3 regions of the Paenibacillus sp. J31R120 genome follow, and region 3 is predicted to be linked to each of the others. Evidence: riboswitches for the same ligand, from Rfam matches in the RefSeq annotation. Region 3 holds a riboswitch; each other region holds the start of a gene.

Evidence for each region. Region 3 has a riboswitch for cyclic di-AMP ahead of AC0YNW_RS18705 (potassium channel family protein). Riboswitches for the same ligand answer to the same signal wherever they lie in the genome.
Region 1: linked by a shared signal. The riboswitch ahead of AC0YNW_RS06125 (APC family permease) and the one ahead of AC0YNW_RS18705 (potassium channel family protein) in region 3 are both predicted to bind cyclic di-AMP.
Region 2: linked by a shared signal. The riboswitch ahead of AC0YNW_RS28220 (5-formyltetrahydrofolate cyclo-ligase) and the one ahead of AC0YNW_RS18705 (potassium channel family protein) in region 3 are both predicted to bind cyclic di-AMP.

Annotation. Positions count from the first base shown of each region.
Region 1 covers NZ_JBWDNN010000001.1:1,328,198-1,331,311, forward strand. Annotated here, with positions in the region: gene AC0YNW_RS06125 (APC family permease) at 1-1,369, opposite strand, end outside; cyclic di-AMP (ydaO/yuaA leader) riboswitch at 1,502-1,658, opposite strand; gene AC0YNW_RS06130 (hypothetical protein) at 2,071-3,114, shown strand, end outside.
Region 2 covers NZ_JBWDNN010000014.1:60,183-63,296, forward strand. Annotated here, with positions in the region: gene AC0YNW_RS28210 (ABC transporter permease) at 1-556, shown strand, start outside; gene AC0YNW_RS28215 (hypothetical protein) at 1,027-1,359, opposite strand; gene AC0YNW_RS28220 (5-formyltetrahydrofolate cyclo-ligase) at 1,389-1,829, opposite strand; cyclic di-AMP (ydaO/yuaA leader) riboswitch at 1,834-2,014, opposite strand; gene AC0YNW_RS28225 (aldolase catalytic domain-containing protein) at 2,182-3,114, shown strand, end outside.
Region 3 covers NZ_JBWDNN010000005.1:69,029-72,142, reverse strand. Annotated here, with positions in the region: gene AC0YNW_RS18715 (Gfo/Idh/MocA family protein) at 1-233, opposite strand, end outside; gene AC0YNW_RS18710 (helix-turn-helix domain-containing protein) at 366-1,250, shown strand; cyclic di-AMP (ydaO/yuaA leader) riboswitch at 1,455-1,600, shown strand; gene AC0YNW_RS18705 (potassium channel family protein) at 1,700-2,362, shown strand; gene AC0YNW_RS18700 (IS1595 family transposase) at 2,604-3,114, shown strand, end outside.

The DNA.
Region 1 (3,114 bases), on a different contig from region 3:
CGCCGACCGCTTCGTAATGCTTTTTGATGCGGTGGAACAAATAAACGATGAGCGGCAAAAACACAAGTACCGGCCATACCTGCGCCAATTTGGTGATGAAGAACATCATCGTAACCGTGAAGCTGATAAGAGCTCCCGTCGAGTTGATGGTCAGCTTTGTGATCCAGCCTGCCGGCTTCTCGCGTATCCACTTCACCATCATGCCCGATTGGGACAATGTGAAGGGGATGAATACCCCAACAGCATAGAGCGGGATCAGATGCTCCGTCTTTCCTTGAAAAGCGATGATGAGCAGAATCGACAGCAATCCTAGAATTATAATGCCGTTCGAATAGCCGAGCCGGTCGCCGCGAACGGTGAACATTCTTGGAATGAACTTATCTTTCGCCAGGTTGACTGCAAGCTGCGGGAATGCCGAGTATCCCGTATTGGCGGCAAGTATCAGAATAAGAGCAGTAGTCCCCTGGACGAAAAAGTACATAATATGGCGTCCGAACGTTGTTTCGGCGATTTGCGAAACGACGGTGGCTTCCTCAAGCGGCTTGATGCCATACAAGTACGCGAGCACCACAATCCCCGAAAACAACAGAGCGAGCAATATTCCCATAGCAGACAATGTTTTGGCTGCATTGTTAGGGCCAGGGCTCTTGAAGTTCGGAATTGCATTAGAAATCGCCTCGACCCCGGTCAGTGCGGAGCTTCCGGAAGCGAATGCCTTAAGCAGTAAGAATAAGCTGATCCCTGCGATTGGCGTGCCGATTGGCGTATGCAGATCCGAAGCTACGCCGCCGACCATGATGCGGTATAAGCCGGCTCCGATCAAGATCAATAGGGACAAAACAAACAAGTATACCGGATAAGCCAGAATGGACGCTGATTCTGTCACGCCTCTCAAATTCAGCAGAGTAAGCAGAAGTACGAATACGACGGCAATTGGAACCGTGTATTCATGCAACGAAGGAAAGGCGGACGTAATGGCATCGGTACCGGCTGATACGCTGACGGCTACCGTCAGAATATAATCAACAAGTAGTGACCCGCCTGCCACCAGACCGGGGTATACGCCGAGATTATTTTTCGAAACGACATAAGCCCCGCCACCATGCGGATAAGCGAATATGATTTGACGGTACGACAAAATCAGGGCAGTCAGCAAGATTAACACGCCGATCCCGATGGGGATCGAATACCAGAATGCTGCGGCGCTAACCGTAATGAGAACCAATAATATTTGCTCAGGTCCGTATGCGACGGATGAGAGAGCGTCCGAGGATAAAATCGCGAGCGCTTTTTTCTTGTTCAATTTTTGCTCGCCCAGTTCGTTTGTCTTCAAAGGCTTGCCGATTAAAAAACGTTTAAAAGCTGCCATGTCGTCATCCACTCCATTTTATGAGGATTGCAGCTCAATTCCGAGTCAACGATAAACCTTAATCTCTTCATCGAATGGCAAAAAAACCGCAGGAAAGTAGGGACCTTCCCGCGGTTTCTAAAAAACGCGATGAGTTCCTCTTTCGAGACGCTTACGAGGTTAGCTGACGGATTCAGGTCTGAAAGTAACCTTACGCCGATTGAGACAATCAAGCGATTCACCCCTGGAACGGCAAGCCATTCCGATGGTTCCCCCGTTTCTGCTGCGCAGAATTAAGCGATCAAGGATTCATGTATTTGTGAGCTTACATTGATAAATCTTACTCCTCGATGAGCAGGCTGTAAACAAACAGGGGAGGAAGCTTAACGTGATTTTGAATAACATTCGTCTGAAAATCCGTACATATCGGCTCCAATCTTGACGCCGCGCATTTTTTCATCTTCTTGCTCCTGAATTCAGTAAAAGATTAGGTTTAAGGATCGCTTCATAATTCCCCCTTTTTAAAGGACTGCCATTGGCAGCCCAAGTTCGTCATGCACGGAATTGGCAAGCTCGCAATCTTCCGAAAAATAAATTCCCAAATGTTACTATTTATTGCTATAATTTATAAGAGTACAACAAAAGGGTTTTTTCACAAGTTTTTACATCTAAATGTCGGTAGCCCTTGCGTCTCAGAAGTAAATTCCGAAAGGAGAATGTAGATGGCAAAAACATTTCATTTCCAACTGGTGGAGGGCTATAAGGGCCAAGAACTCACCACTTGGGTGGGCACGGAAAAGGTGGTAACGAAGGCGCATACCGTACATACCCTTCGCACTGCCGCTTCGGGCAACGGGGCGCTTTCGCTGCTCTCGGAAACGAGCCGTAGCCTGTTCACACACTATGCAGAAATTCCAGAAGAGCTGCTTCCGACCGAGCATTTGACCCGTATTCGGGTCACATCGCCCGATCCCAACCCCGACATTTATCTACCTGCGCTACATCACGTGTCGATCCATATTCCCGAGCGGCATCGCAGAAAGTACTATGAGCGCAAAATGGCGCGGAACGGTATATACCACCATCCTAAGCTGAGCGCACTGGGCCTAACCAAATTGGCCAATAGCTTAAGCAATAGCGAGCTCATTCAAGCCTGTGTCGATGCCGAGCTGCTGCAGTCGCCAATAGATACTGCGATCTCGATTCTGTTCTCCAATCCGGAGCTTGCTTCCAACCGGCCGCATACGGCCGCCATTGTGACCAACGATCATATTTACCCTTCCGAAATCGTTAATCCGCAGCAATATAACCGGGTTCGAAATCTGGCAATCATCCTCAGCAAACAAGGCGAAGCCAGCTCGACGGGCGGATGGGCGACTATTACCGATTCCGTTGATAAGGACGGCAACCCGCTTTATTTTGAGTTCGATTTGGCTGATCGCAAAGTAGGCGACCGCGTTTTAGAGTACAAATGGTCGGAAATGACAACAGATGCGGCGACAGCGCCGAACGGCGGAGCGATGCAGACGGCGAGCAACGATACCGCGCTGCAAAACCAGACGTGGAGCGTAAACCAGGGCAAAACGGCGAGCGAGCATCAGGACAACAGCGGCTCCAGCAATGTCACCGTTCGCAGAGCGTACGCTACCGGTGTGGATGGCTTAGAGCCTGCCGCCCCTCAGTTCAAGTGGACGGTAAAGGAGCTTACGCCGAACCACGGGCTGGACGTGAATGCAGGCTCGCTGAAGTTCCATGCGGACGGCACG
Region 2 (3,114 bases), on a different contig from region 3:
GCGGGGATTCGATTCCTTCTCGTCGCTGGTTGGCAGGGGAGACTTCGACCGGCTGCTGGTTCGGCCCAGAAGCACAGCGCTGCAAGTATTGGGCTCGAAGTTTGAGTTTACGAGAATAGGAAGGCTGCTGCAAAGTGTGATCGTGCTGATCTGGTCGGTGTCCCATTTGCCGCAGATTTGGAGTTTTCCGAAGCTGTTGACGCTGCTGCTCATGATCGCCAATGGCACGATTATTTTTACAGGCATCTTTATTTTGGCTGCGACGTTCTGCTTTTGGACGATCCAGGCGATTGAAGTAGCTAATGTCTTCACAGACGGAGGGCGCGAGATGGCGCAGTATCCGCTCAATATTTATGAAAAGTGGGTTACCCGTTTCTTTACGTTCATCATTCCGTTCGGCTGCGTCAGCTACTTGCCGCTCATGTACCTGCTCGATAAGCGGGAGGGCAGTATGTTTCTGCCTATGATGATCACGTTCGGCGGCTTGCTATTCCTCATCCCATGCCTGCTAATCTGGCGGTTCGGCGTGCGGCATTACCGATCGACGGGGTCGTAAGTGATTGGTTGCGAGTGTGCACATTCAATGTCTTCTGAATGGAAGGATGGGATACGGGGCAATGGGGCGTCGGTGGTGAATGGTTCCTTAAACGGACTATTATACTTGGGCGGTTCGATGTGTGTTTGTACCGGATAAACGAACTTGTTAGGCGGTGCAGCCTCCTGTATTCAAGTAAGGAGTTCAGACGAATGAGCACATGAATCGGTCAAAGGGGTTGCAGGCGCGGCTGTGCAGCACCGCAATATCATTGCGCTGCCGCTAGTCATGCATAGTTCATATATACCAGTCTGATGAACATTGTGCGTACTAGCTGTTATAGGCTGATAGTGGGAATGTGAGCGGAAGTTTGTTTTAACTAATCAATAACTCGCTAAACCATTCTGGAGGTGTTGAAGTCGAAAGGTTGCGAATATGCAAAAACGAGGTGCCTTTACCATTGAAAATTGATGGTGGAGGCATCTTTTTATTTATCTATAGATGATGATCAGGCTGCAAGCCGAAAAACTCGGCTTAGAGAGCGGAAAGCCGCCGCCGAGCGAGCTGCAAGCCGATAAACTCGGCTTAGAGAGCAGAAAGCCGCCGCCGAGCGAGCTGTAAGCCGAGATACTCGGCTTAGAGAGCAGAAAGTCGACGCCGAGCGAGCTGCAGACCGAAAAACTCGGCTTAGAGAACGAAAAGCTGCAGCCTGACTGAGCGCCGCCGGACAGCTCCCCCAAAACGCAAACAAGCCCGGGCTTTCCGGGTTGGAAGGCTTCGAGCTTGATGCTGGTTGCGGCTTGCCTTGATAGGCTGGCCGACATAGGATATCCCCATATCCAAGCGTATGCTGCTAATCTACGGATAAATAAGCGACGGCGCGCTGCTGAAGAACGGATTCTTCGGCAGGCTCAGCCGATGAAATCGGGCGTCCGGAGCCCGGGTTCTGCAGCTGTGTAATTGCGGCGGAAAATAAACGGTAAGCCCGATTATCGGGATTAAGAGTCTGCGCGATTCGTTCGGTGAGCCGTTCGGTCAAGGAAACGATCGAGAAACGGCCGATGAAGCTGCGGAATAGCGGACCCCAACGGTCGAGTTGCAGACTTGGCTCGCTGTCACTGACGAATTGCTCGTTCCAGCCATAGCCGAGGTCGCTGCTAATGCGAAGACAAACGCGATACCCTGCCGAGTCAATCGCGAGCGCCGGTATGACGAATACTTCCACGCGGCTAATGCTGAGCTGCAGGGGTTGTTCCGAAGGGAATGGGGAATCTTGCAAAGATAAAGAAAGCATAAGACACCTCTCCTTTGTCCGCTTACGAGGTTAGCTGTCGGATTCGGGCTAGAGAGTAGACCCTACCGGGGGTACAAATCCCCGGACTCACCCCTTGCAAGGCTGCGGCCGGCTGTCGGCCCACGTCGCACTTACGTTGGTTCCCCCGCTTTTTCCAGGTCGGAAAAATTAAGCGTTGATGTTTACATAATATTTTAACTTTAAAATATCAATTTGTAAATGATATCTTATCGGGACAACCAATCGTCCAAAATATCCAAATACCGACATAATTACTTTGCGTTCCCGTCATATTTCAAGTATGATGGTAGATAAAAAGTGAACTCATGTTCAAATCAAAGGAGCAGCAAGCATGCATTCGAAAACTAGTCATTGTAAAATTGTCGATTGTACAATTCGTGACGGCGGACTCGTCAATAACTGGGATTTCAGCGTCGAGTTTGTACAGCACCTTTATAATAGCTTGAACGAAGCTGGCGTCGACTACATGGAGATCGGCTACAAAAACTCGCCGAAGCTGTTGAAAGGTGCAGATAGCGCAGGCCCATGGCGCTTCCTGAACGACGATTTCCTTCGCAAGGTCATTCCGAACAAAGGCAACACCAAGCTGTCTGCGCTGGTTGATATCGGCCGCGTTGACGAGAATGACATTTTGCCGCGCAGCGAGAGCCTGCTCGACCTGATCCGCGTAGCTTGCTACATTCAAGATGTAGACAAGGCTCTTGAGCTGGTGCAAATTTTCCACGACCGCGGATATGAGACGACGCTGAACATTATGGCGCTTTCCAACGTGATGGAGAACCAATTGGTCGAAGCGTTCAAGCAAATTAACGACAGTGTTGTAGACGTTGTATACATCGTGGATTCCTACGGCAGCCTGAAGCCGGATGATGTAGGCTATCTGGTGGATAAATTCCAGCAGCATTTGCCGAACAAGCGTCTTGGCGTTCACGCGCATAACAACCTGCAGCTTGCATTCGCGAACACGCTGATCGCGGCGAACAAAGGCGTTGAGCTGCTTGACGCATCCGTATACGGCATGGGACGCGCAGCAGGCAACTGCAACACGGAACTGCTCGTATCGGAATTGCAAAATACGAAATACAATGTTCGTCCTGTTCTCGATATGATCGAGAAATACATGGTACCGCTTCGTGAGAAGGAAGAGTGGGGCTACATCATCCCTTACATGATCACAGGTATTCTGGATGAGCATCCGAGATCCGCAATGGCGCTTCGCGTTTCCGAGAACAAGGATAAGGCAGTTGACTTCTACGATCAACTG
Region 3 (3,114 bases):
GTATATTCTTTGTGTAAATAGGTAGGCAGCGCGATGCTTACCGCTTCAAAATCCGCATTTGCCAGCATGTCGTCGAACGAGTAATATGCGGTTGCTCCTGTCTGCCCAGCCAATGTATCGGCCAATTGACGATTTGCATCGCAAACACCTGTTAATTGAACGTTTGCAAGACTGGCGTATATACCGGCATGAATAGCACCCATGCCTCCGCAACCTAGGACTGCCACTTTCATAGAGGGTCACCTTCCTTTATTCGTGGTTAGCTTTGTACTAATCATACAAGGGAGTAGCTGCAGCCGTATATGCAATAATTTAATGGTTTTATATCCATTTTCAACATTTTAACATTCGGGAGAGAGATAGCCTTGGATATTATAAAAGAGCCTATACATTACCAGAATCAGCAGCTATGCCTGAAAGTATGGACATTTTTTCTTGAAGGCTTCGCTGGCGCAGAGCTGCCTAGCTGGCACTATCATAAGGAAGTAGAGTTTATTCTCGTATTAGACGGAATTCATGAGATGCATACCTTAGACAGAACCTATCGCCTGGAGCAGGGCGATGTGATGGTGATTGGCTCCAATCAGCTTCATCGAGCAGTAGGTCATGCAGGGCACGAAGTAGAATATATTGTACTTCACGTCGATCTGGAGCCGTACTTCGATCCGGCGACGATTAACTATTTAAGCTGTTTCATGGAGGTGCTTCAGCCGCTTGACGGACTGAATGATCTGTTCGCGTCCAACCCAGATGCAAGGGAGGAGGTGGGCCGTGCGATCTTCAGCATTCATGAGGAAGTCATGGCCAGACGTCATGGCTACGAGGTAGCGGTCAGCATGCATATCAAAGCGCTGATGCTTGCCATGCTAAGGCATGACGCAAACGGCATATTATCACCGGGCGGAAAGCTGGACGCTCACGTACTGAAGCCTGTCATTGCCTTTATAGATGAGCGACTGGGCGAAAAGATACATATGTCTGAACTGAGCGCTTTAGCCGGAATGAGCTATGTCTATTTTTCCAAGTATTTCAAAACGCATATGGGACTGCCGTTTACCGAGTATGTCAATCGGCGACGTATTGCTAAGGCTACGCGCCTGCTTGCCCTGACCGACCGAAAAATAACGGACATCGCACATTCCGTAGGACTGGAGAATATGGCGCATTTTTATGAATTGTTCAAACGCTTCAACGGCTGTACGCCAAAGCAGTTTAAACTGAAAATGACGTTGTCAGCAGAACCGGAATAGATTCTTCCCCTTATTTCCAACTAGCGCAGGAGGAGATGGTCTAGTTGAGAAAAGCATCAATAAACGCATATAATTCGCGATCGGCTGATAGCGCAATGCATGTAAGCGCTTCTATCGGGATTTTTAAGCTTTTTCCGCCGAAACATGTCTGGAATGCGCTTTTACAAAACATTCGGAAAGGAGTAGCATTAGGCTCATAAATGAATATGCGTAACGCTCAATGGTCCGTTAAGACCAGCGGGGGAACCAAAGCGATCGTAATGGGTCGCAGGGGTGAATCCATGTTATGGTAGGGAGCTCTCGACTTCCGAATCCGTCAGCTAACCTCGTAAGCGTTGTTCGGGAGATAAGTGCGCGCGCTTGTGTTCGTCATGACCACAGAGAGCTTGTTTCTCTGTGGTTTTTGCTGTGTCCAATCAACAATGAATAGTAGAAGAGAGGCTCGTCAGATGGGAAAACAATTTGTAGTCATTGGGTTAGGGAGATTCGGGGGAAGTGTGACGCGAACATTGCTATCGCTTGGCTACGAAGTTATGGGAATCGACAAGGATGAGAAGAGAGTACAGGAATACGCGCCTATCTTGTCCCATGTCTATCAAGCAGATTCGACTGATGATCAGGTCATGCGGGAGCTCGGTGTGCGCAATCTGGATCATGCGATTGTAGCCATAGGCGAAAACCTTCAGTCCAGTATATTAACTACATTGATTCTGAAGGATATTGGCGTCAAATTCGTAACAGCCAAGGCAACAAGCGATTATCATCAGCGGGTGCTTGAAGGCGTCGGTGCGGACCATATCGTTCACCCGGAGCGCGATACAGGAGTGCGGGTAGCCCATCAGGTCACCTCCAAAAACATGATTGAATACTTGGAGTTATCCCCCCAACATAGTCTCGTCGAAATGATTGCCCCGCCAATCTTCTGCGGCAAAACATTAAAAACATTGGACTTCAGAGCCAAATTCGGCTGCAGCGTCATGGCCATACGCAGAAAAGACAATGACTTGGTTGTATCTCCGCACGCGGACGATCGTATATTTGAAGGCGACATGTTAGTTATCATCGGCAAAAACAGCGATATTACAAGGTTCGAGCGGACATTCGCAGACTAAGTGTGAAGTCTGGATGCTTGCAGAAGGACAGTATACTTTTTGCCCGATAACATGTACGTATACAGAAATCATTCAGTACCCCCTTTCTGAGGGTGTTCTTCTTTGGAAAAGGGCTCACTCTCCCATCTGCTCAGGAACAGGTATATAAGATAAAACCATCTATCCAACTCTTGTAAAAGGTTGGGTATTTTGTTATACTAAAAACAGAACATATGTTCTTTTTTTGGGGGGGGTGAGTGATGTGGGAATATTATTAGCTTGGCAAGAGTTTAATGCACAATATCGGAGGGATGAGGATTTTCTTCCTCTTCTTGAACGTTTGAAGTGGCCATCAGGCTTTAAGTGCTATTGTTGTGGACATCGCTCTGCATATAAGATCGTTACGAGAAGTCTGCCTCTTTATGAATGCACGAAGTGCAAATATCAGCAGTCGCTAACCTCCCATACCATTTTACATAAAAGTCGCACTTCTATACGGAAGTGGTTGTTTGTTATGTATTTAGTTGGAAAGTTCGAGCATAGCGTTAATGCCGTGCAATTATCTGCGCTTCTGGACATTACCTATAAGACGGCTTGGCGCATGTTGAATAAAATTCGTTCCGTATTGTCCATGGAGTCGCAGCAAATATGGGGCGAATATATAGAAGTTAAACATGAGATTTTTAATCAGCAGGCTCTTTTATCCGATGACAGGTTACAGAAGGAGAGGTCTGTCGCAATCATTAAGTCGGTAAAACGAGACGAGAATAATT